DNA from 3 places in the Alteromonas sp. B31-7 genome. Region 3 is predicted to be linked to each of the others. Evidence: predicted binding sites of a transcription regulator. Region 3 holds the regulator's gene; each other region holds the start of a gene.

Region 1 (7,533 bases), 2.0 Mb from region 3:
TACAGTAAAAATACATTAGGTGATATTCCCATGCTATTATGGGCGATATCGCGAGGCTGAAACACGTCATTCCGCTGTTTTAGTGTGCATGAAGCGCTTCATGTCACAAGGAAAAAGGGCGGTGAGCACCGCCCTCAATAAGCTTAAGATATACGTTTTATTTTTTCTTGCAGTTGCGGTAACTCGATTTCAAACTGCTTTAAGGTATCACTTAAGCGTGACAAGATAGATTCTCTCGCTTTTCTGTTTTGCGCGCTAACCGCCAGCGTTCGAACAAACCAGTAAACGTTGAGTAGCGCAAACACAATCAGTGGTATGTTTTCCACTATCGGCATGTAATAGCTCAGTTCTTCTGCAAAAGCGTACTCTTGAAATTGTATAAGAATATCTAATGCGTTGGCCGACCATAGCCAGTTGCCGCCTGTAAATAGCACCAATAATACTATCCACTTGGCTATGGCGCTTGGCCCACTGTAGCTTTTAAAGGTGCTGGTGGTGAAGTGGTGGTTTTGCGACAAATTATACGCATATTCACGGTTGTGCGATGACACGGGAAATTGTGCATCGGCTCTGGCATAGATAAACCAGTCACCTTCATCTAAGCCGCCAATAATGTCTTCAGCAAAGCCTTGCTCACGTATTTCATCGTTTGCTAATTTAATAACGAGCTTCCCTGTCATTTTCGACTGTCGAAGACGGTTACTGCTTACACTCGTTTCGGTTTCTGTACGTTGATACCGGTTGCCGTGATAAACATCGTAACTGCGGGTGGTGGTTTTGGTGGTAGTGACATCACTGACATTCGAGCTAGTATCCCTAGACACCACCTTTGCAAGCATACAAGATACGTTTACCTCACAGTCCTGATCCTTTCCCAACACCCGTTTATGGGTGTAGGCTTCACTATAATCTACATGAAACTGGCCTAGTAAGTCGCTCTCAATAGCGGCAACATTGGTTGTTTGAACGCGGCTTGAATCGGTATTTTGCTGTGAACCGCAAGAGGCGCAGAACACGCTATCACTTGCAATGCGCTCTTCACACCGGTGGCAAAATATATCACTTGGCATGTGCTCGCGCGCCGCTAAATGAAACCCAAGTTGTTTTTTAGTTACGTTTAAGAACGCGTCCATGGCACCGGTCAAGGTGGCGTGTTTTTCCAGCTGCTTTTCATGTTTATTTCCATTAGCTACGTACTCTAGCAAAAACGTAACGAATGCAACGAGAAGAGCGCCCCCCAACATCTCTGGGCCAGCGCCAAGCACCGAACCAAAACCAAACATCGCCAAAATAAAGGTTAATACAAACCAGTACGACTTAGGGCGGTCTGAGGGGGTAAACCAGCTATCAATGTTATATTGCTGATTCTCGTCTCTGTGCACTACCGCAGCTGGCACTTTGGTGTCGTCGGTAACACGCGCTTTGGCTTCTCGACCCATGATTTGGTGTGTGAGCGTTAGGCTGGTAGGAAAGACAACAGAAAGCACATCCCCTTTCTTAATATTCTCAAAAACACGACTCTCAGCATCCAAACTGAATTGGTGAAGTTGATCGTTTTTATCGCAAAGCGCTATCCACCAAAAACTGTGGGTAAGATTGGCGTTGCTGGAAGAGTAGTTTCGTTTATACAAATAGCTGGAGGTGACTCTACCTGTTACTGTCCATGCGTTTTCATAGGCGGTTTTTAGTGTTGCGAAGGCATCAGGTGCAATGTCATCTAAGTGTTTAAGCTGAGGGGCATCCTCTAGTGCGTTGCCGCTATAGGAACAATATTTGTCCCCAACAAAAACGGCACGATCTCGCTGTTGCATATGTTCTCCTTGTGTTTTTCATTCTTCCTCGCCTTATTAACTGTAAATAGGGCAAGCGTAATGTAGCTTAAATTTATCGCTACTCACACTTTTTTTATAATAATGAGTATGTTGCGTTATACCGGAAGGACTCACTTGTTAATATGACTGCTGTTGGGAGCGAGGTGTAGTTTTCGGATAGCGTGTGGGCTATTAGCGGTAGCGTACGTTTACTTTTATTATGACAAACTTCGCTAATAAGGCGTCAAATTCACCATATTATGGCGTTAACGTAACCGTTAAAATTCATGGTATTTGTAAGTTTATGATTTATATAAAATTAATAATTGGCTAGGCAATTGCTTGTTAAGCGTTAAACAAAAAACCAATCTCTTTTGGAACTTACTATGACTGTAAAATTGGAAGATCGCCCCATAGAGCAAGTACGTGAAGAAGTCATCGATAAACTCATTTATCACTATAGTCACGGCGTGATATCCGCAGAAGCTTTTGAGCGTCGCCTTGACGCCGCTATGGCCAGTCAATCACATCAAGAAATTGTTGATTTGGCGTCAGATTTAACCATGAATGTAGACGACCAATTTAACAACCGAAAGCAGCAGCAATTTAGTATTAATTACGCCAGCAGCGATATTCCTGAAACCGAAACCATGATAAACGTGTTGGGAGGATCTAACCGCACAGGCATGTGGGAAGTTCCAAAAGAAATCAAAGTATTGTGCTTAATGGGCGGCGCGGATATAGATTTTTCAGATGCTATTTTTACGTCATCTAACGTTACGATAAAAGCGTTGTGCGTAATGGGGGGCATTGATATTAAGGTGCCTGAAAACGTCAATGTGGTTACAAAGGCATTTTGCTTCATGGGTGGGCTAGATAATAAGGCGCCGTCCATTGCTAACAGGCAAGCCCCAACCATCACCATTGAAGGCTTTGTAATGATGGGAGGTGTAGACGTGGGTTTGAAACGCACGATTAAGGAAAAATTTGTGGCTTTTGCTAACCAAATGAAGTCTGCTTTTAGTTCTAACCAGCGTTAAACGTGCACATTAAGAAATAACACTTAAACGTGCAAAGTACATTGGCTATCCAAGAGCCATGTGTACTTTGCACCTTGTCTATCTGTTAGCTTTATAAGCTGCTCATGCTTTGCACTGATACAGGCCCTACACCGGCTGCTTCTACTTCTTCCTTAATTTTTTCAGCATCGCCAATAATTAACCAGGTTAACTTGCCGGGCATCACGACTTGCGCGGCGGCTTTTTCAAGGTCGTCTAAGGTAAGCGCATTGTATTGTTCTACCAAGGTTTCTGGGTAGTTATAGGGGCGATTAAAACGGCTACTCGATAGTAAGCTTCCCAACACGGCAGTTGACGTTTCATATTGGCCAGGCAGTGAACGCACTTGGTCTAAACGTGCACGTTCAAGCTCGTCGGGCATAGGTGGTTTATCACCTAAGTAGCTATTGAGCTCTTTTTTGAGTTCAAGCAAGGACGCGCCAGTTTTGTCGGTTTGCACAGGGGCGTACACCATAAATGGTCGTTGGCCGCGAGCATCTTGCAAAAAGGTATAGGCGCCATAAGCCCAGCCTTTGTCTTCACGCAAATTCATATTCACCCTAGCGGTAAATGCGCCACCCAGTGTTTGGTTCATGGTTTCTATGGCAATGTTGTTGTCTATACCTGTGGGAGGGGCTAAATGTGCAGCAAGAATAAGCGATTGCTGAGAGCCAGGGCGGTCGATGATTATGGTTCTACCTTGTTCAGGGAGGCTAGCTTGCGCAATTTGCTTTATCCCTTTACTTCCCTTAGCTTGCCACTTCCCAAACTCGTCTTCTAACACCGTTTTTACTTCATCAAGAGAAGTATCACCCACCACAAAGAGGGTGGCGTTATCGGGGCGAAGCCACGTGTCCTTAAAGTTGATTAAATCTTGGCGGGTGATGGCGCTTACGTCCGCTTCTGTGCCTGTCCCGGTAAATGGAATGCCATAAGCGTGGCCGTCACCGTAAATAAGCGGTGGAAGTAGGGTTAAGGCTATACTCACCGGGCGAGATTTCTGTTGCGCAATGCTGTTTAAAATGAGGGTGCGCTGGCGTTCAATTTCTTCTTTTGCGAACGTTGGAGCAGTGATAATGTCACCCATTAATGCCACAGCATCACTCATGTTTTCTTTTAAAACCGACATGCGCACCGTGGTGGTGTCTAGGTTAGAACCGCTGCGTAACTCCACCCCTAATTGCTCTAGTTCAGCGGCGAGCTCAAGGGCATCATATTTACCTGCGCCTTCATCTAGCATGCGGGTAGTAAACTCCGCTAACCAAGTTTACCGCCTGCGTCTGCTGCGTATCCTGCATCAAATTGCATGGCAATATTAACCAAGGGCACTGTACTACGATTAGCAAATACCAGTTTTATGCCGTTCGATAGGGTGGTTACTTCAACGTTGGGGAAAGACAGCTGTGTTTCCGAGGTGATAGCAGGCAAACCTGTGCTTCTATCTACACCGTCACTGGTGGCGGCATGTTCAGCAAAAGGGATATAGGTAATTTGATGCCAGCCGTCGCTCAGCCATTGTTGTGCGGCAGCTTTTACTTTTTTCGGCGTTGTATTGGCCAGTTCCTTTAGCTCGGTTTTAAAATAGTTAGGGTCGTTGGCTACAAATTCGCCGCTTGCTAAGGTATCTGCTTTACCGCCAAATCCACCTACTTCTTCTAACCCTCGAATCATTGCAGCTTTGCGCTTTGTCGACACCAGTTTTACTTCATCTTTCGTCGGGCCTTTTTTCAAAAATTGGTTGATGATTTTGTCCATTTCTCGTTCAACAACAGCTGGGTCTTCGCCTTGTTTTACATCTACACTAATGCCAAAAATAGAGGCCAGTTTCTGCTCATAGTTAAACACCGACGCATTGGTAGCAATTTGCTGGTTGTACACTAGCTCTTTATACATCCGTGAGTTTTTACCATCACCCATCACGCTGGCAGCAATGTACAAATCGGTGGCAGTAGGGCTAGTATTTTCTGGCGAGACCCACAGCCGGTAAATACGGGTTTGTGGTACTTTGTCTTGCACAACTTGGCGGGTATTAGCATTGCGCTCAGGCACCCAAGACTGCCATTTTGCCAAGGCCGGCCCAGGTTCAATATCACCAAAGTATTTTTCTACCATAGGTTTGGCCTGCGCAGCGTTGATATCGCCACTTAATACCAATATGGCATTATTGGGCCCGTAATACTCGTTAAACCATGCTTTCACATCGTCCAGTGATGCTGAGTTTAAATCTTCCATTGAGCCTATAACGGTGTGCGAATAGGGGTGTTCGTCAGGGAACAATGCTTTTACCGCATGGGTAAGTAGCGATCCGTAAGGCTGGTCTTCGCTTTGGCGCTTCTCGTTTTGTACTACCCCTCGTTGTTCATCTAATTTTTCTTGGGTGATTGCACCTAAAAGATGCCCCATTCTGTCTGATTCCATCCACAAAATACGTTCTAATGCAGGGGTAGGAACCGTTTGAAAGTAATTGGTGCGGTCGAAGCTGGTGGTGCCATTTAACCCGGTAGCACCTACCTCTTGAAGGGGTTTAAACCATTCGTCGTCGTAGTTTTCAGTGCCGTTAAACATAAGGTGTTCAAACAGGTGAGCAAAGCCAGATTTCCCTAGCGGCTCATCTTTCGACCCCACCTTGTACCACACTGCCGCGGCAACCACCGGGGCTTTACGATCTTCATGCACAATAACGGTAAGGCCATTATCTAAGGTGAATTTTTCGTAGTGTATGTTTATGTCGTTAGCGGCTTTCGCAGGGAGTACGCAGGCTAGCGATATAAGCACGCTGCAAAGCCAATGGTTAAATACGCTGTGTCGTCTTTTCATGATAAGTCTTCCTTACTGTATACATGTAGATTATTGATTTTGTTCAGTAATATTGGGTATCTCTGTAAATGGCAAGATGCCAAATTCTGGATAAACTTCAGTGGGATAGAAAAACTTCCCTTGGGTGACTACCATCGCAATAGTTTTTATTGCTTTTAATTCTTGAGTTGGGTCTCCGGGTGTTAAGAAAAAGTCTGCGGTTTTGCCTACTTCAATAGCGCCTCTATCTTGATGCCCAAGGTATTGCGCCATATCGAAAGAGCCTCGTTTAAGCACTTCGGCAGGGCTCATGCCTATTTGTTCAAACAATTCTAGTTCTCTGTGTAAATAGAACGCGCCACCCATGTCTGTGCCTGGTACTAGAAAAATACCTTTTTCATGCATGAGTGATAGGGTAGCCATAATCTTATCGAAAGCCGCGCGATAGGCTTTATCCTCAGCCTCGTCAGCCACGTTTAGCATGGCTGACTTAGCACTTCTTTGCTCGCTAACTGGCATGTGGTCAATGTAATCTACAACGGCATTGTTAGTGATGCCATTACGGCCTTTCATGGCGTATTCATGAATAACAGCCGTGGGGTCGTGGGCAATGTTGTTTTCAACCATTAGGTTAAGGGTGTGTCGTACTTTTTCGCTATTTAAATCTAAATCAGCAAAGCGTTTCATACCGGTTATTCTAAACAGCGTGCGCGTATCTTCTTCAGGGTTAAGCACCCATCCCAGCATTATCTGGTTAATGTGGGTTAACTCGTCATAGCCTGCCTCAATCATTTGATCAGCGCGATAAAATGCAGGTACGTGGCCAGCTACACGAAGCCCTAAATCATGGGCTTCTTTCACCATGTCTGGTACCCATTCGCCATTCATGGAGTTGTAAATTTTAATTTGCCAGTAGCCTTTATCTGCATAATCTCTTATCAAAGCAAGGGCGTCATCTTTCGTTGAGGCGAGTTCACCTGTGGCCGCACTGTAATCACTCACCCCTTCAATAAACCCGCTTTTTGTGATGGTAGGTCCAATCAGCGTGCCACTGTCTATTTTGTCAATTAGGGCATGTAGTACGTCATCTTCATTCCCCATATCTCGCACGCCGGTAACACCCGCCATTACATTGAGCAAAGCTTGGTTATCACCCATGTGACCATGCATATCATACAAACCCGCCACCACGGTGCCGCCGTTCCCCTCAATGGTGACTTCTCCTGGCAGAGGTTGCTTTACCGCAGGCTCTATGGCGGTAATGGTATTATCCGTGACAACCACAGAGCTTAGTGGTGATAGAGAAAGCGTATGGGGGTTAAAAATATGCACATTGTTCACGCGCACGGGGAGTTCATATTGGTGTGTCACATTGCTTGCAATGTTTTCGTATCGTTCACTGTTTAAGTTAGCGGCCAGTTCGCGTAATGCCTTATCCTGTTGAGACAAATCATTAGGTAAAACAGCAAAACGTGGCGATACCACGCCTAAAAAGGCATGTTGGCCGTCAAGTAGTACATAGGTGGGATTGAGATCAATTCCGCCTACCGCATACAAGGTTGCCTTAATGATTTTTTCGTCATCCGTGTTTAAATCAAGTTGGCGCAGCGCCGTTACTGTCACCTTGCCTGAGGGCAGGGCGGGGTAGGGTTCGCCGCCTGCGTCTAACACGGTTTTTGCGTATACATAATACGCGTATGGGCTGGGATCTTGCGCGATATACAAGGGTTTTCGTTCATTGTTTTGCATCTCGCCATCTTCAGCATTACTACTTCCTGCCGCCGACGACCAACTTGCTCTGCCGTCAACCATCTCGAAGTTCTCGTTAACCTGATTGCCAAAGGTGGTTTTGCCGGTGATTGTCCAAC
Region 2 (7,533 bases), 740 kb from region 3:
ACCTATGGTATGGAGAGGTTAACGCTGCCCGATGACGATTTTGTTGACGTGGCTTGGGGGCCAAAACCTGCGGAACCCTCAGGTGTGGTGGTGCTATTTCACGGTTTAGAGGGCAGTATCCGATCACATTATGCCAACGATATGATGGCCACGTTGTCGGTGAACGGGTGGCAAGTCGTGATGATGCATTATCGAGGGTGCAGTGGCGTCCCTAATTTAAAGGCGAGAGCTTATCATTCGGGAGAAACGGAAGATCCCAGCTTCTTTTTGCAATGGATTAACGACAAGTTTCCTTCCCTGCCCAAAGTGGCTATTGGCTTTTCGTTGGGCGGAAACATGTTGCTGAAACTACTGGGCGAAAATCCTGCTCAAAAGTGGCTGCAAGCCGCCGTAGCGGTGTCGTCACCCTTGAAGCTGTCTGAGTGTGCGAAGTCGATTAATCATGGATTTTCCCGAGTTTATCAAAAATATCTGCTCGCCAGCATGAAAAACACGTTGAAGAAAAAGATGGCGTACATTGATTACCGAAAGCTTATTCAACTCACGGAAGACGATGTAGACAGCATGACGAGTTTCTCACAGTTCGATGAGAAAATTACCGCGCCACTGCACGGTTTTGCTGATGCACAAGATTACTACGAAAAATGCAGTGCTTATCATTTTCTAAGTGCTATACATTGCCCAACATTGGTTCTACATAGTATTGATGACCCCTTTATGAACCACCTTATTGTGCCAAAAGAGGAAGAGTTAGCGCGCAGTGTCACGTTAGAACTCAGTGAACGTGGCGGGCATGTAGGCTTTATGCAAGGCTCTATTTTAAAACCGAAAGTTTGGTTACATGAACGGGTAAAGCGCTTTGTTAGTGAAGTGCTGCCTATCAATTCTGACACGCCTTATATGGACCCCGTATGATCATTCCTTTAGACGCCATCGAAAAAGACACCCTTTACAGCATAGCTGAAGCCTTCGTACTTCGAGAAGGCACAGACTATGGCGAACAGGAAATTACCCTTACCGATAAAGTTGAGCAAATCCTTAGCGCACTGCATTCAGGTGATGCTGTATTGGTGTATTCAGAGCTTCATGAGAGTGTGGATATTCGTCCAAAAGAGGACGTTTTGGCTAACGGTAACGATGAAGAATAAAAAAGCCGGTCGGGTGACCGGCTAACCATCCTGAGGAAAGGAAGGATTAAAACGCATATCTGGCGTTCACTTGAAGTATGTCTAAATCATCAACAGATTTGTAGCTTGCGCCAAACGCCCATTGAGGGGTGACATAGTAGTTAGCCCCTATTTTTATCGTGGCTTCACCATCGAAGACGTCGTAATAGCCAATTTCACCATTTAATTCGATTTGTTCTGTCACCATAGAACGCAAACCAGCATTGATGCTGTAGCCATTCTCATCGGTGGCATCAGCATCAAGCTGTTCAAAGTTGGCAGTAAAATAGGCGTCTGTGGTGCTATTGATAGGCATACGATAACCTGCACCTAATGTAAGAAGATCAAGATCAAAGCTGCCCTCTTCTACGCGGTTGTACTCACCGTTTAAAAATATATTGCTGTTAAGAAGATATCGGCTGGAGACGTTGAAGCCATCTGGCTCAAAAGATTCATCATCGTCGAAGTCGATTTTAGTGTATCCCCCTTCTACATATCGCCAATCTGGCGTGTCTGCCAGAGCTGGAAAGGAAAGTGTCGCTGAAACTGAGGTGAAAAGTGCGGTAAGTAGTGTGAGTGCTTTACGCATAAATGCTCCTTGTTATGTACAGATAATCATTATCTGCCTCGTTGTTACATGGGAAAGGCTGTGTTGTCCCGTGACTGTCTATAGGCAATGACACGCGACTACCTTTATCCCACGAAACTCATACAGCAATTGCCTTGCCAGCCGAGCGCTTGCGTTCCACATTCGACCCAAATTAGCTATCTATCAATCTGTTTTTCATGCCTTTTTCTTTTTTTGTGACCAAACGGCTTTAGCGTAAACAGAACAGGAAAAGGTTCTTGTCCTACACATAGGGGCCGATACGCTGAAGGAATGTGTTGCAAATACACAACACATATCCTTTTGTCTAAGTGTTGGCGCATATTTACACAATGGTTTAGCACCGTGGTTACAGGGGATTTAGATCGTAAGACAATGTAAAGTAAAGGTAAATTAATAAAAATATGCAATTGGAACAGCTCTTGCTTTGCTAGGTGTAGCTTTCACTTTTTTTCCTGTGCTTTTGCAAATTTGAAGGTCATTTCGGTTCTGGATTTTTCAACGGATGGACGCAGCCCAAACTTGTTTTTTAGGGCAATGGCTCAAAAGCGCATTATTTCTTAAGGGAGATATACGGTGTATAAGGTAAGACAAAAAGGTACGACAAGATTACTTACTTCAATAGCGACAACCCGTCGTGTGGCGTTATTGGTTGGCGCCCTGTTTTCAGTATTTGGTTCTTCGTGGGCATTAGCGACAAACGTGAATCAAGACAATCAACCGGGCGAAAGCTCGCCTATTCTGCAGTCTATTATTGATGAAGCAAAGCAGTCTGCAGAGCAAAGCTATAAAGAAAATGATCATGGCCTTGATGACAAATTGAAAGACATTGATTACCAAACCTATCGTGCTATTCGTTTTAAGCCAGAACAAAGTTTGTGGCATGGGGAAAATGACTATGAGGTTCAGTTCTTTCACCCTGGTTTCTTGTATCAACTTCCAGTGACCGTCAATGTTATTGATGCAGATAATGACGCAAGCCCAATCGCGTTTGAAAAGGCGATGTTTAGCTACGATGGTAAAGCGTCATCCTTGGGTCAATATACGAAAGATGGAAATGGCTTCGCAGGCTTTCGCCTTCATTACCCGATAAAAAATGAGGAATATAAAGATGAATTCGCGGTGTTCCTCGGCGCTTCTTACTTCCGTCTAGTGGGCAAAAATCAAGTGTACGGCATCTCTGCCAGAGGCTTGGCGATAGACACTGCATTATCCAAAGGTGAAGAATTTCCCCATTTTACTCAGTTTTGGTTAATTGAGCCGAAGGAAGGTCAACCTATTACGGTATATGCGCGATTAGAGAGCCCTTCCGTGGCTGGCGCGTACAAGTTCGTTGTTCAGCCCGGTGTCGACACAGAGGTAAAAGTGCAAAGTTGGTTATTTGCCCGTGAAGACGTTGATAAGTTAGGCATTGCGCCATTTACCAGCATGTTTTTGTTCGGTGAGAATACCCAAAAACGTCACGACGACTATCGCCCAGAAGTCCACGATAGCGATGGTGTACTTATGGTGACGCACGCCGGTGAAGAAATTTGGCGTCCGCTAACTAACCCTAGCAGATTACAAGTGACATCACTGAGTGACAGCCACCCCAAAGGGTTTGGTATGTTGCAGCGCGATGGCGAGTGGGACAACTATCTCGATGCTGAGGCCAATTATCACCTACGTCCTGGGTTGTGGGTAACACCAGAGGCTGGGTTTGAAAAAGGCCGTTTAGAAGTAGTTGAGATCCCAACGAACTCTGAAATTCACGACAACATTGTTGCGTTTTGGACGCCTGAGAAGCCCTTTGTATCGGGTGAGTCACTCTATTTTTCTTACAACTTAAGCACAGTGGAACAAAATCCATTTGTGAGCGAGTTGGCGTCGGTCGTTCGCACGCGCCAAGGGGCTGCGGTGTTGCCTGGTGATGAATTTGAAGATGCATCACTGAATACGACGCGTCAATTTAGCATCGACTTTAGTGCGCCTTCAGGGTTTAGCTTTAACAGCGATACGACAAAACTCATTGTACAAGCCAGTAACGGTCAGGTGTCGAAGCAACGTATGCACCCCGTTGCAGATGGCGCAGAAGTTAGAGCGACATTCTTCTTGAAACCCAAAGAGAAACAAACGGTAGATATGCGGGCCTACATCGAGCAAGACGGCAAGCGTATTAGCGAGGTATGGAATTATGTCTACCAACCACAGTAATAGCCTAGGTTTGCAAGAAGGTTTGCAGACAAAGAAACCGTCGACAGACGCATCGTCGACCCATAGCCACCTGAACACCAAAGGAGAGCATATGCGTTTGTTTATTATGGCAATGCTAGTTATTCCAAGCACGGCACTGGCCGGTTGGAGTTTATACGAGATATTTCTGCCCAACGGGCTAACGAACCTTGAAATAGCCCAATTGGGTCTTGGGTTAACCCTTTTTGCCTGGTTATGCATGGCATTTTGGACAGGCATAATTGGGTTTGTATTGCAGTTGTTCAACATTGACCCCCTTAGCCTCCGTAAAAAGCAATGTGCGCCAGACCAAGATAGCCCTCTGGTGCAAAAACACGCGGTGGTAATGCCGGTGTACAATGAAGATACCCGCAGAATTATGGTAGGTTTTGAAGCGTGTGTACGCGAAATCATGGGCAGCGCTCAGGCTGAACAGTTTGACTTCTTTATGTTAAGCGATACACGGGACGAGCAGAAAGCTGAGGCAGAACTGCGTGCATGGAACCGCATGACTAAGCGCTTAGGCCGCTATGCAAGTCATGTTTTTTACCGTCGCCGGGAAGAAAACAGCCATAGAAAAGTGGGGAACCTGAAAGACTTTTGCGAACGTTGGGGAGCTAACTATGAGTCTATGATTGTGCTGGATGCTGATAGCATCATGAGTGGTGAGCGCATGTTAGACCTTGCCCGCCGCATTGAGCAGAATCCAGAAACGGCGTTAGTGCAAACTATACCTATGCCCGTTCGCCAAGATACTTTCTTTGGTCGGTTTGTTCAATTTGCAGCGCATCTCTATAGCCCTATGCTGGCAACAGGCTTGTCGTTTTGGCAGACAGACAGTGCAAATTACTGGGGGCACAATGCCATCATTCGTATTGCCCCTTTCATGCAGCATTGTGGCCTACCAACCCTTGAAGGCCGCGCACCGTTTGGTGGCGAAGTACTGAGTCACGATTTTGTGGAAGCTGCACTTTTACGTCGAGCTGGCTGGCAGGCTTACTTACTGACCGACACCACAGGCAGTTACGAAGAGGTACCTAGTAATATCGTCGATTATGCCATTCGCGATCGCCGCTGGGTTCAGGGCAACATTCAGCATTTGGGTTTATTAAAGGTGAAAGGGCTAAAAACAGCTAACCGCTTGCATTTTTTATTCGGTGCTTTTGCCTACATTTCTTCACTTGTACTATTTTGTATGCTGGCGCTAGGTACCGCAGATGCGCTTATTCGTGCTACTTCTGTGCCTGACTTCTTTGTGTCAGAATATCAACTTTTCCCAAGTTGGCAGGTGGCACGCCAAGACATGATGATGGTGACAATGTGGGGCACAGCAGCGCTATTATTTCTACCTAAATTACTGGGTATTACCTTAGCGCTCATCAAGCGTAGAAGTGAGTTTGGCGGCGCCTTTTCGTTGCTTAAAAGCGCCATTTTAGAGCTTGTAATGGCGGTATTGATTGCCCCGCTCATGATGTTTTATCACAGCTACTTTGTGATCAGTGTCTTTATTGGCCATTCAGTTAAATGGGAAGCCCAAGAACGTGAAGGACGCAAGGTGCCTTGGTCTGTGGCCTTTAAGTATACCCAAATAATGAGTTGTTTAGCAGTAATTTGGGGCGTGACAACCTTCTACTACACGCCATCACTGTTTATGTGGCTACTTCCTGTATTAATTGGGATGGTACTGGCGGCGCCTATTATCCGCTTGTCTAGTTCTACTCACCTAGGTGTTAGCTTACGCAATTGGGGTGTTTTCGTTATCGACCAGGAAGTAAAAGAATGTATGGCACTTAAGCGTTTACGTGTCGCCATGAATTACTTCTCAATTTCTCAGTATAAAGCGGAAGTTCCAGCGCTACCAGATAGCTTGTGGGTAACAATGCCTGAACAGGCGTTACATCAAAAGCCACTGCCTATGCAGGGTATTCAGCAACAGGCCGCATAAGTTACAACAGACGTTCACGCATACAAAAAATCCGATATCAGGCAACTGATATCGGATTTTTTATGACTTTCACGGCGGTCACTACTTTTCACGGCGGTCACTACCTACCTGAGTCGCGCAGTCGTATACCCATTTTATCTTTAACGGGTAAAGGTCACAGAGAACGTGATTGGTACTGTGGTAGTAATGCTTTTCAACCCAGCAATCTTTTGCAATGCTTCTACCCCTTCTGTCAGGCCAAATGCTTCAGCCTTAATTAAAGTAGGAGAAACAGTACTTACCGTCATTGTATCGTCATCGAGTTTACTGGCTTTTATTGCAAAGGTCGTGGGTACGGCCTTGCCATGTAGGGTAAGGATGCCGTCAACTTTGGCCACTACCACATCGCCATTTTCCAGGTCTGTGAGGGTGGCAGGTAAGTCTGCAACAAACGTGGCTTTTGCAAACTCAGCGACATTAAACAGCATCTCTTGCATTCGTGAATTGCGAATATCTATGGCAGTATTTACCGAGGCCAAATCTACCTCAATACTTAGTGCTCCACTGTCTGAAAGACTGCCGTCGAAGCTATCAAATTGATGCACTTCTGTGACTTGTGCATTTTTAGTAGAGAGGAAATGCAATGCGCTGGTGTCTTTGTCTACATTCCAGTCAGCCATCGCAGGGAAAGCAAATCCACAGGCAATAAGCGCAGCAGACAACGTCCGAATTCGAGCTGTAATCATGTTATTACTCCTTTGTTTACGCAAACAAAATACCTGCGAGGATGACTCACAGTAAACGTGAAACCTTACGATAAATCTATTACTTTGTATGAGGGTTTACAAAATCATTATACTGCACAACGTCTTGCCAAGGCACCCGTTGATCGCCCATTACCACAAAATCCGGGTTTTCTAGCGAATGGCGCTGGTTGTATGTCAAAGGTTCGAAATTGGCGGCCGCAATGCTACCACCCGCTTCTGAAACAATGCACTGTGAGGCGCCTGTATCCCATTCTCCGGTAACCCCAATACGCATAAATACGTCGGCTTTACCTTCTGCAATAAAACACGCTTTCAGTGAACAGCTGCCTAAAGGCAGGGTTTGGTATACCCGTTTAGCACACATACGGCCTAATACCTTTTCACGGGATTGGCGACGACTTATGGCAATCATAACCACGCTGTTTTTGGGGTCGTCTAGTTGGCGAACCGAAATCGGATGATCCCCGTCGGGAGACGATTTAAACGCTCCTTTTCCTTTTTCCGCGTAATACAATGATTGCCCTGGGGGCCAAAAAATGACGCCAATCTTTGGCTCATTATTTTCAATAAGGGCAATGTTCACGGCAAAGTCGCCGCTGCGGGCGATAAATTCTTGTGTGCCATCAATGGGGTCGATAAGCCAGTAACGTGGCCAGTCTTTGCGTTCTTCTAAACTGGCGTGTTTGTTTTCTTCAGAAAGAATGGGAATATCGGGGGTGGCTTCGCTAAGCTGTTTCGTAATGATGTCATTGGCAAGGTAATCTGCACTGGTTACCGGCGAATCATCTTCTTTCTGGTAGGCATCAAACTCGCCTTTATCATACACGGTGAGCACGGCCTCACCAGCTTCTATTGCAA
Region 3 (7,533 bases):
TAAACGCTTAAATGTACCCATTATTGCCATGACAAATAGCCGGCAGAGCGCGTTGGGGCAACACGCCAATATTGTGTTGGATATCAGTGTGGAAAAAGAAGCTTGTTCTTTGGGGCTTGCACCCACTAGCAGCACTACCGCTACGTTAGTTATGGGCGACGCCTTAGCCGTCGCTTTGCTGGATGACAGAGGCTTTACCTCTGACGATTTTGCGTTGTCTCACCCCGGCGGCAGTTTAGGAAGAAAGTTACTTTTAAAAGTGAGCGACATCATGCTTACTGGCGATGACCTTCCCATCGTAAATCACCATGTATCGGTGGCAGAAGCACTCCTAGAAGTCTCGAAGAAGGGACTGGGCATGACAGGTATTGTGGATGATAAAAATACGCTAGTGGGCGTATTTACCGATGGCGATTTACGCCGCATTCTAGATGCCAGGCTGAATTTGCATACCGCAAAAGTTGCGGAAGTGATGACGAAAGGTGGCAAGGTTGCCCACCCTGAGCAACTCGCCGTTGAAGCAATAAATGTAATGGAAACCTTTAAAATTAGCGCACTTATGGTGGTTGATGAGCATCGCCAGCCGTTAGGTGCCTTCAATATGCACATGTTATTAAAAGCAGGCGTGCTATAGTGACTATCATGACAGAAACGACACTTTATACTTCATTACCCCGCACCCTATACACTCAATTGGCCCAGGTGAAATTACTTGTGTGCGACGTCGACGGTGTATTTTCAGATGGTCGTATTTATCTTGGAAACGCCGGCGAAGAACTTAAAGCATTCCATACCCGCGATGGTTACGGTGTAAAAGCATTGGTGAAGGCAGGGATTCCCGTAGCAGTCATTACTGGGCGCCGCTCTGCTATTGTTGAAAATAGAATGAAGGCACTGAATGTTGACCCTATTATTCAAGGTGAAGAAAACAAAGCTGACGCCCTACAAGATTTAATGCGTTCGTTGTCCCTTTCCAGTGAGCACGTTGCTGCGGTAGGTGACGATATGCCAGACACCGGCATGTTCGAACACGCGGCGATTAAAATTGCAGTTAACGATGCCCACCCGACGGTGAAAGCCCAAGCCAATTGGGTGTTGGAAACCCGCGGCGGGTTTGGTGCAGTGAGAGAAATTTGTGATACCTTGTTACAAGTGCACGGCAAATTGCATGGCATACACGGAGCCAGTGTATGAACTTATTTGGCTTTAATCGCTTAGGGTTGAGTATTTCTGCACTTTTTACGTTGGCCTTATTAATGTACTTGCCAACCTGGATGAAAGAAGAACCAACATTGGCAAGAGATAAAAGCCTAGACGCGCTGCAGCCTGCATATACAGCCAAAAATATCACCACCACCTTATACGATAAAGACGGAGCGTTAAATCACAAAGTATTTGCGCGCGCAATGGAACACTACGATCAATTGGGGTTTGTTTTGTTTCAACAGCCCAGATATACCTTATATAGCGACAATGCAAAAGCACCGTGGGAAGTCACCGCCGTTGAAGGGACGCTGTACAACAACGAATTAATTCAATTAGAAAATAATGTTTTAATTGAAAACCAAAGCCAAGATGATTTTGTAAGAACCATACAAACGGCGTTTATAGAAATCAATTTGAACAGCAAGCAAATGGCTTCTGACGAGCCAGTGGAAATTCGAGGCTTGCGATATGTAATTAATAGCAACGGGTTTAACGCTAATTTACGTACCCAGGAATATGAGCTAATTGACCATGTACAAACCATTTATTCCCCTAGCAACTAGCCTAATTTTAGGTTTTTTTGCAGTTACAGCGTCGGCGACAGAAAGCGACTTTAACAAACCGATAAAGGTAGATTCTAAATCGCAGTTTGTTGATGGTAAGAATAAAACCTCGTTGTTTAAGGATAACGTGCGTATTTCCCAAGGCACGTTAGTGATTAACGCAGATGAAGTGGAAGTGGTTGCAACAGAAGGCGAAGGCCGTGAAATATTCATCGCCAGAGGCGCGCCAGCAAGTTATTCGCAAACCTTAGAAGACGGCACCCCGGTAACAGCCAAAGCCAATGAAATTCGCTATGAAGTGGTTAATCGCACTCTCTCGTTAGACGGCAATGCAGAGCTGCAACAAGACACCAGTTCTGTGAAAGGCGATAAAATCACCTTTGACATGATTACCGAACAGCTTCTTGCCACCGGCAGCGGTGACAATGATGAAGGCAGAGTGACCACCGTTTTTCGACCAGAAGCGATTCGCAAGCTGACCGATGAGAAGGCGAAAGAAGACGAGAATAACGAGGACGATAACTAACCATGGCAACACTAAGCGCAAGTAACTTAGCCAAAGCCTATAAATCTCGCCAAGTAGTGAGAGACGTTAGTTTGTCGGTCTCAACCGGGCAAATCGTGGGCTTACTAGGCCCTAACGGCGCAGGTAAAACCACCACCTTTTACATGATTGTGGGTCTTGTGCCACTAGATAAGGGAAAAATCACCATTGATGATGGTGAGCTCACCCACCAGCCTATGCACGAACGCGCACGTAAGGGCATTGGCTACCTGCCACAGGAAGCCTCTATTTTTCGCAAGCTAACCGTGTTTGAAAACATCATGGCGATTTTACAGACACGAAAAGATTTAAATTCATCACAACAGGAAGAAGAAGCCGACGCCCTTCTTGATGAATTTAATATTAACCATATACGTAATAGTACAGGAATGAGTTTATCAGGTGGAGAACGCCGTCGCGTAGAGATTGCGCGTGCGCTAGCAGCCAATCCGCAATTTATTTTACTCGATGAACCATTTGCTGGTGTTGATCCTATATCGGTTAATGATATAAAGAAGATAATACAGCACCTTCGTGATAGAGGTATCGGTATCCTCATTACAGACCACAATGTACGAGAAACATTGGATGTATGTGAAAAAGCCTACATTGTGAGTCACGGTGAATTAATAGCCCAAGGAACGGCAGAGCAGGTTTTAAGTAATCAAAAAGTAAGGGATGTATACCTAGGTGAACAATTCAGGCTATAGTTAATGTAACAGAATTGTCATTTTTCAAATTATGCACCTGGTATATTCACAATAAGAGCACAGTAAATAAGACGTAGATGAAACCATCTTTACAGTTAAAGTTCAGTCAACAACTTACCATGACACCTCAGCTACAGCAGGCGATAAAACTGCTGCAGCTGTCAACGCTCGACCTGCAACAGGAGATCCAGGAAGCCCTAGACTCAAATCCTCTACTTGAAGTAGAAGAAGGCAGTGATGAGCCTCAATTAGAGAAAAACAATATCGACGGGGATGACGTCGCTCAAGACGCCGTTACTACCGCATCAAGCGATACGCTTGAAGCCGGTGACGCATTAGAGAAGAATGACCTACCTGATGAATTACCCATAGACAGCACGTGGGACGAATATTACTCAGCGTCTTCTGCACCCGCCCCTGGGCCCTCGAATAATGACGATGAGCAGATTTTCCAAGGCGAAACCACCGAAGACATTCAAGCACATTTGCTATGGCAAATGCGTCTTACCCACTTTTCAGATACTGACCGTGCCATCGCAACGGCTATTATCGATTCAATTGACGAGTCTGGTTATCTTACCGTCACCCTTGACGACATTTTAGAGTCTGTCAACTCCGAAGATATGGAGGAGCCGGTTGAATTAGACGAAGTGGAATGCGTATTAAAACGTATTCAGATGTTCGATCCTATTGGTTCAGGCTCGCGTACACCACAAGAATGCTTGATGGTTCAGCTTCGCCAATTTTCAGATGATACGCCTTGGTTAAAAGAAGCCAAACAACTGATAGAAGAATACTCAGACCTACTCAGTAGCAAAGACTATCGTACGCTGATGCGTAAAAGCCGTCTTAAAGAAGATCAATTACGCGAAGCTATGCGCTTGTTGCAAACATTGAATCCTCGCCCAGGTAGCGCTCTTATCACTAAAGAGCCTGAGTATGTTATACCCGATGTCTCGGTCACCAAGAAAAGTGGTCGTTGGGTGGTTGAACTTAATCCAGATAGCTTGCCTAAACTTAGTGTGAACCAGCAATATGCGGCCATGAGCAGAAGAGCGAAAAATAGTAGCGACTCGCAGTTCATTCGCTCTCATATGCAGGAAGCAAAATGGTTTATTAAAAGTCTTGAATCAAGAAACGACACCTTGATGAAGGTTGCTAATTGTATTGTGCAGCAACAAATGGGCTTTTTTGAACATGGCCCTGAAATGATGAAGCCCATGGTGCTTAACGATGTTGCTGAAATGGTTGATATGCATGAATCCACCATTTCACGTGTCACCACGCAAAAGTATATGCATACCCCACGTGGGATATTTGAATTGAAGTACTTCTTTTCTAGTCACGTTGCCACGGAGTCTGGGGGTGAGTGTTCATCTACTGCCATCCGCGCGCTGATTAAAAAGCTTGTAGCGGCTGAAACGCCAAGCAAGCCACTAAGTGATAGCAAGATTGCTCAATTGTTGGCCGAACAGGGCATTAAAGTCGCCCGGCGGACAATAGCAAAATACCGGGAATCATTGTCGATTCCACCGTCTAACCAGCGAAAGAGCTTACTTTAACTGGCTCATAAATATAAGGAAGACGAAATATGCAAATCAACCTTACTGGTCATCACGTCGAAATCACCGACTCTTTGCGTAATTATGTCGATACCAAGTTCAGCAAACTAGAGAGGCACTTTGATCACATTTCTAATGTGCATGTCATTCTCAATGTTGAAAAACTTAATCAGAAAGCCGAAGCGACCATGCATTTAAGTGGCGCTGAGGTTTTTGCTTCCTCTGAAAATACTGATATGTATGCAGCAATAGACAGCATGGTTGACAAACTAGACAGGCAAGTCATAAAGCATAAGGAAAAGCTGAAAAAGCATTAACTCACGCTTATGGAAATTCAAGCAATCGTAAGTTTGGACCGCACTGAATGTGCGGTTCAATGTAACAGCAAAAAACGAATTCTAGAGATCATCAGTAATATCGCTGCCAAAAACAACGATAATATTGATGAAACGACAGTACTCACGAGCCTATTGAACCGCGAGAGAATGGGCAGTACGGGTATTGGAAATGGTATTGCACTGCCTCATGGTCGACTGGCAGGATTGGAAAGTGTTATCGCCATTATTGTAACTAGTAACCCTGCCATCAACTTTGACGCGCTGGACAACCAACCGGTAGATATTTTCTTTGCCTTATTGGTTCCAGAAGAGCAAACCGAGGGGCACTTACAAACCCTAGCCACGGTTGCAGGTAAATTGAGTGACAAAGAGACCGTGAAGGCAATTAGGCGTGCCACCAATAGCGACGATATTATTGCAGCGCTAAGCTAACTCTAATGCCATCTTAAGGGAGAGGCCAATTGAAACTAATTATTATTAGTGGTCGTTCGGGGTCAGGGAAGTCTGTTGCTTTACGGGCACTGGAAGATTTAGGGTATTATTGCGTAGATAATATCCCCGTCAATTTATTACCTACCCTTACCCATACGGTAGTCGACGAATACGATCAAGTTGCTGTAAGTATTGATGTACGTAACCTACCCAAAAACCCAGACGATTTAGTTGAAATACTCGACTACCTTCCCTCTTCTTGGTCCATGACCATCGTCTACATTGATGCCAGTGACGACATTCTCGTCAAACGCTTTAGTGAAACCCGACGATTACATCCATTGGCAAAACTGAATAAGTCTTTGTCTGAATCTATTAAAGCAGAAGCCGCTTTACTCGCTCCTGTGATTGAACGAGCAGACTTATACATAGATACCGATAAACTGACCATTCACCAACTTGCTGAATTAATACGTGAGCGAATTTTAGGTAAAAAGAGTTCTCGCCTGGTATTGGTATTTGAATCCTTTGGCTTCAAACATGGTATTCCTAAAGATGCCGATTATGTTTTCGACGCCCGTTTTCTCCCTAACCCTCATTGGGAGCCTGATTTAAAACACCTGACAGGGTTAGATGCCCCCGTAGAAGTATTTTTAGGCTCTCAACCGGTGGTGACCAAGTTTATTTGGCAAATTCAAAACCTCATTACCACGTGGCTTCCCCACTTAGAGCGTAACAACAGAAGTTATGTAACCATCGCCATAGGGTGTACCGGAGGCCAGCATCGCTCTGTGTTTATCGCCCAGACATTGGCAAAGACTTTCAGCGATTTGCACCCTGACGTGCAACTTCGACATAGAGAATTGAATCAGTAATGACCATTGAAAAAACACTTACCATTGTGAACAAGCTTGGCCTGCACGCCAGAGCGGCTACTCAACTGGTGCAATTAGCGAATCAATTTGACGCTAAAATTATTCTTGTAAAGGGCGACAAACAAGCAGATGCCAACAGCGTTCTTGGGCTCATGATGCTAGAAAGTCACCAAGGTGAACAAGTCAAAGTGGTCGTAGAAGGCAAAGATGAAGAACAAGCGTTAAAGGCCATTGAAACGTTAATTGAAGGTCGCTTCAACGAAGACGAATAAGCGCGCGTTAGTCGAATGCCTCCCTTCCCCCTCTCTTAGCTTAAATTGCACTCTCGAAGTGGCTATATTCTAAGCATATTGTCCTCTAGCCACTTTATTTGTCATGACAGCGTCATGCCTATTGCGATATCCTAGAACAATAGAAAATCCAATTCCTTAGGCGAATTTTGTGGCAGAAGCTCTGGTCTCTAAATACGTACAAAGCCAATTACGTGCACTTAACGGTGCACTAATAAACGGTCAGTTTGTTTCCGTACGTAAACTGTTGCTTGAACTGCCCCCATCCGATGTTGCTCACATTTTAGAGTCTAGCCCTAGCCGCACACGTGACGAGCTATGGGAGCTTATTGATAGCGATTTTCATGGTGATATTTTAGAAGAACTGTCGGACGACGTGCGTAACGGCATCATTACCAAAATGTTGCCTGCTAATGTTGTGGACGCACTAGAAGAAATGGACACCGACGACTTAGCGGAAACCCTAAGTAGTCTTCCAGAACCAGTATTACAAGACATCCTTGCCTCGATGGATGCCCAAGACCGATTACGCGCCGAGCAAGCCCTTTCCTACGGTGAAGAAACCGCCGGTTTCATAATGAATACCGACACCATCACTCTTCGCCCAGATGTCACCATTGATGTCGTCCTTCGATACATTCGCTTAAAAGGCGAATTACCGGAAAACACCGATACCTTCTACGTGGTGAATCGTACCGATAATTTGGTTGGCATTGTTCCCGTAGCACGATTACTGACCGCAGATACAGACGCAAAAGTGTCTGATGTAATGGATGAAGAGTCAGAAGCTATCCCGGTCAATATGCCCGACGACGAGGTAGCGAGTTTATTTGAAAGGTATAATTGGCTATCTGCCCCGGTTGTCGACGAACGCCATCGCTTAGTAGGCCGAATTACCATTGATGACGTGGTCGATATTATTCGTGAAGATGCTGAACACTCGATGATGAGTATGGCGGGTTTGGATGATGACGAAGATACCTTTGCCCCCGTTATGCAAAGTACTAAACGCC

What was found. The regulator sigma-54, encoded in region 3, starts transcription at its own class of promoters, with help from an activator protein. The targets are predictions, from matches to a motif close to GTTGGCACGNNNNTNGNNT.
Region 1: IUA53_RS07375 (DUF1707 SHOCT-like domain-containing protein) is a predicted target of sigma-54. The motif match lies at 2,137-2,155, and genes of this name have one in related genera.
Region 2: IUA53_RS19610 (glucan biosynthesis protein) is a predicted target of sigma-54. The motif match lies at 2,183-2,201, and genes of this name have one in related genera.

What each region holds. Positions count from the first base shown of each region.
Region 1 covers NZ_CP065233.1:1,733,086-1,740,618, forward strand. The annotation lists gene IUA53_RS07365 (HipA N-terminal domain-containing protein) at 1-60, shown strand, start outside; gene IUA53_RS07370 (hypothetical protein) at 144-1,811, opposite strand; gene IUA53_RS07375 (DUF1707 SHOCT-like domain-containing protein) at 2,198-2,851, shown strand; gene IUA53_RS20265 (M16 family metallopeptidase) at 2,943-4,109, opposite strand; gene IUA53_RS20270 (M16 family metallopeptidase) at 4,127-5,686, opposite strand; gene IUA53_RS07385 (amidohydrolase family protein) at 5,717-7,533, opposite strand, start outside.
Region 2 covers NZ_CP065233.1:4,478,598-4,486,130, reverse strand. The annotation lists gene IUA53_RS19625 (hydrolase) at 1-915, shown strand, start outside; gene IUA53_RS19620 (YheU family protein) at 912-1,148, shown strand; gene IUA53_RS19615 (porin family protein) at 1,195-1,755, opposite strand; gene IUA53_RS19610 (glucan biosynthesis protein) at 2,350-3,966, shown strand; gene mdoH (glucans biosynthesis glucosyltransferase MdoH) at 3,947-5,929, shown strand; gene IUA53_RS19600 (YceI family protein) at 6,070-6,654, opposite strand; gene cysQ (3'(2'),5'-bisphosphate nucleotidase CysQ) at 6,734-7,533, opposite strand, start outside.
Region 3 covers NZ_CP065233.1:3,737,917-3,745,449, forward strand. The annotation lists gene IUA53_RS16310 (KpsF/GutQ family sugar-phosphate isomerase) at 1-634, shown strand, start outside; gene kdsC (3-deoxy-manno-octulosonate-8-phosphatase KdsC) at 643-1,194, shown strand; gene lptC (LPS export ABC transporter periplasmic protein LptC) at 1,191-1,769, shown strand; gene lptA (lipopolysaccharide transport periplasmic protein LptA) at 1,738-2,295, shown strand; gene lptB (LPS export ABC transporter ATP-binding protein) at 2,298-3,023, shown strand; gene IUA53_RS16335 (RNA polymerase factor sigma-54) at 3,101-4,585, shown strand; gene hpf (ribosome hibernation promoting factor) at 4,615-4,902, shown strand; gene ptsN (PTS IIA-like nitrogen regulatory protein PtsN) at 4,912-5,355, shown strand; gene rapZ (RNase adapter RapZ) at 5,385-6,230, shown strand; gene IUA53_RS16355 (HPr family phosphocarrier protein) at 6,230-6,502, shown strand; gene mgtE (magnesium transporter) at 6,672-7,533, shown strand, end outside.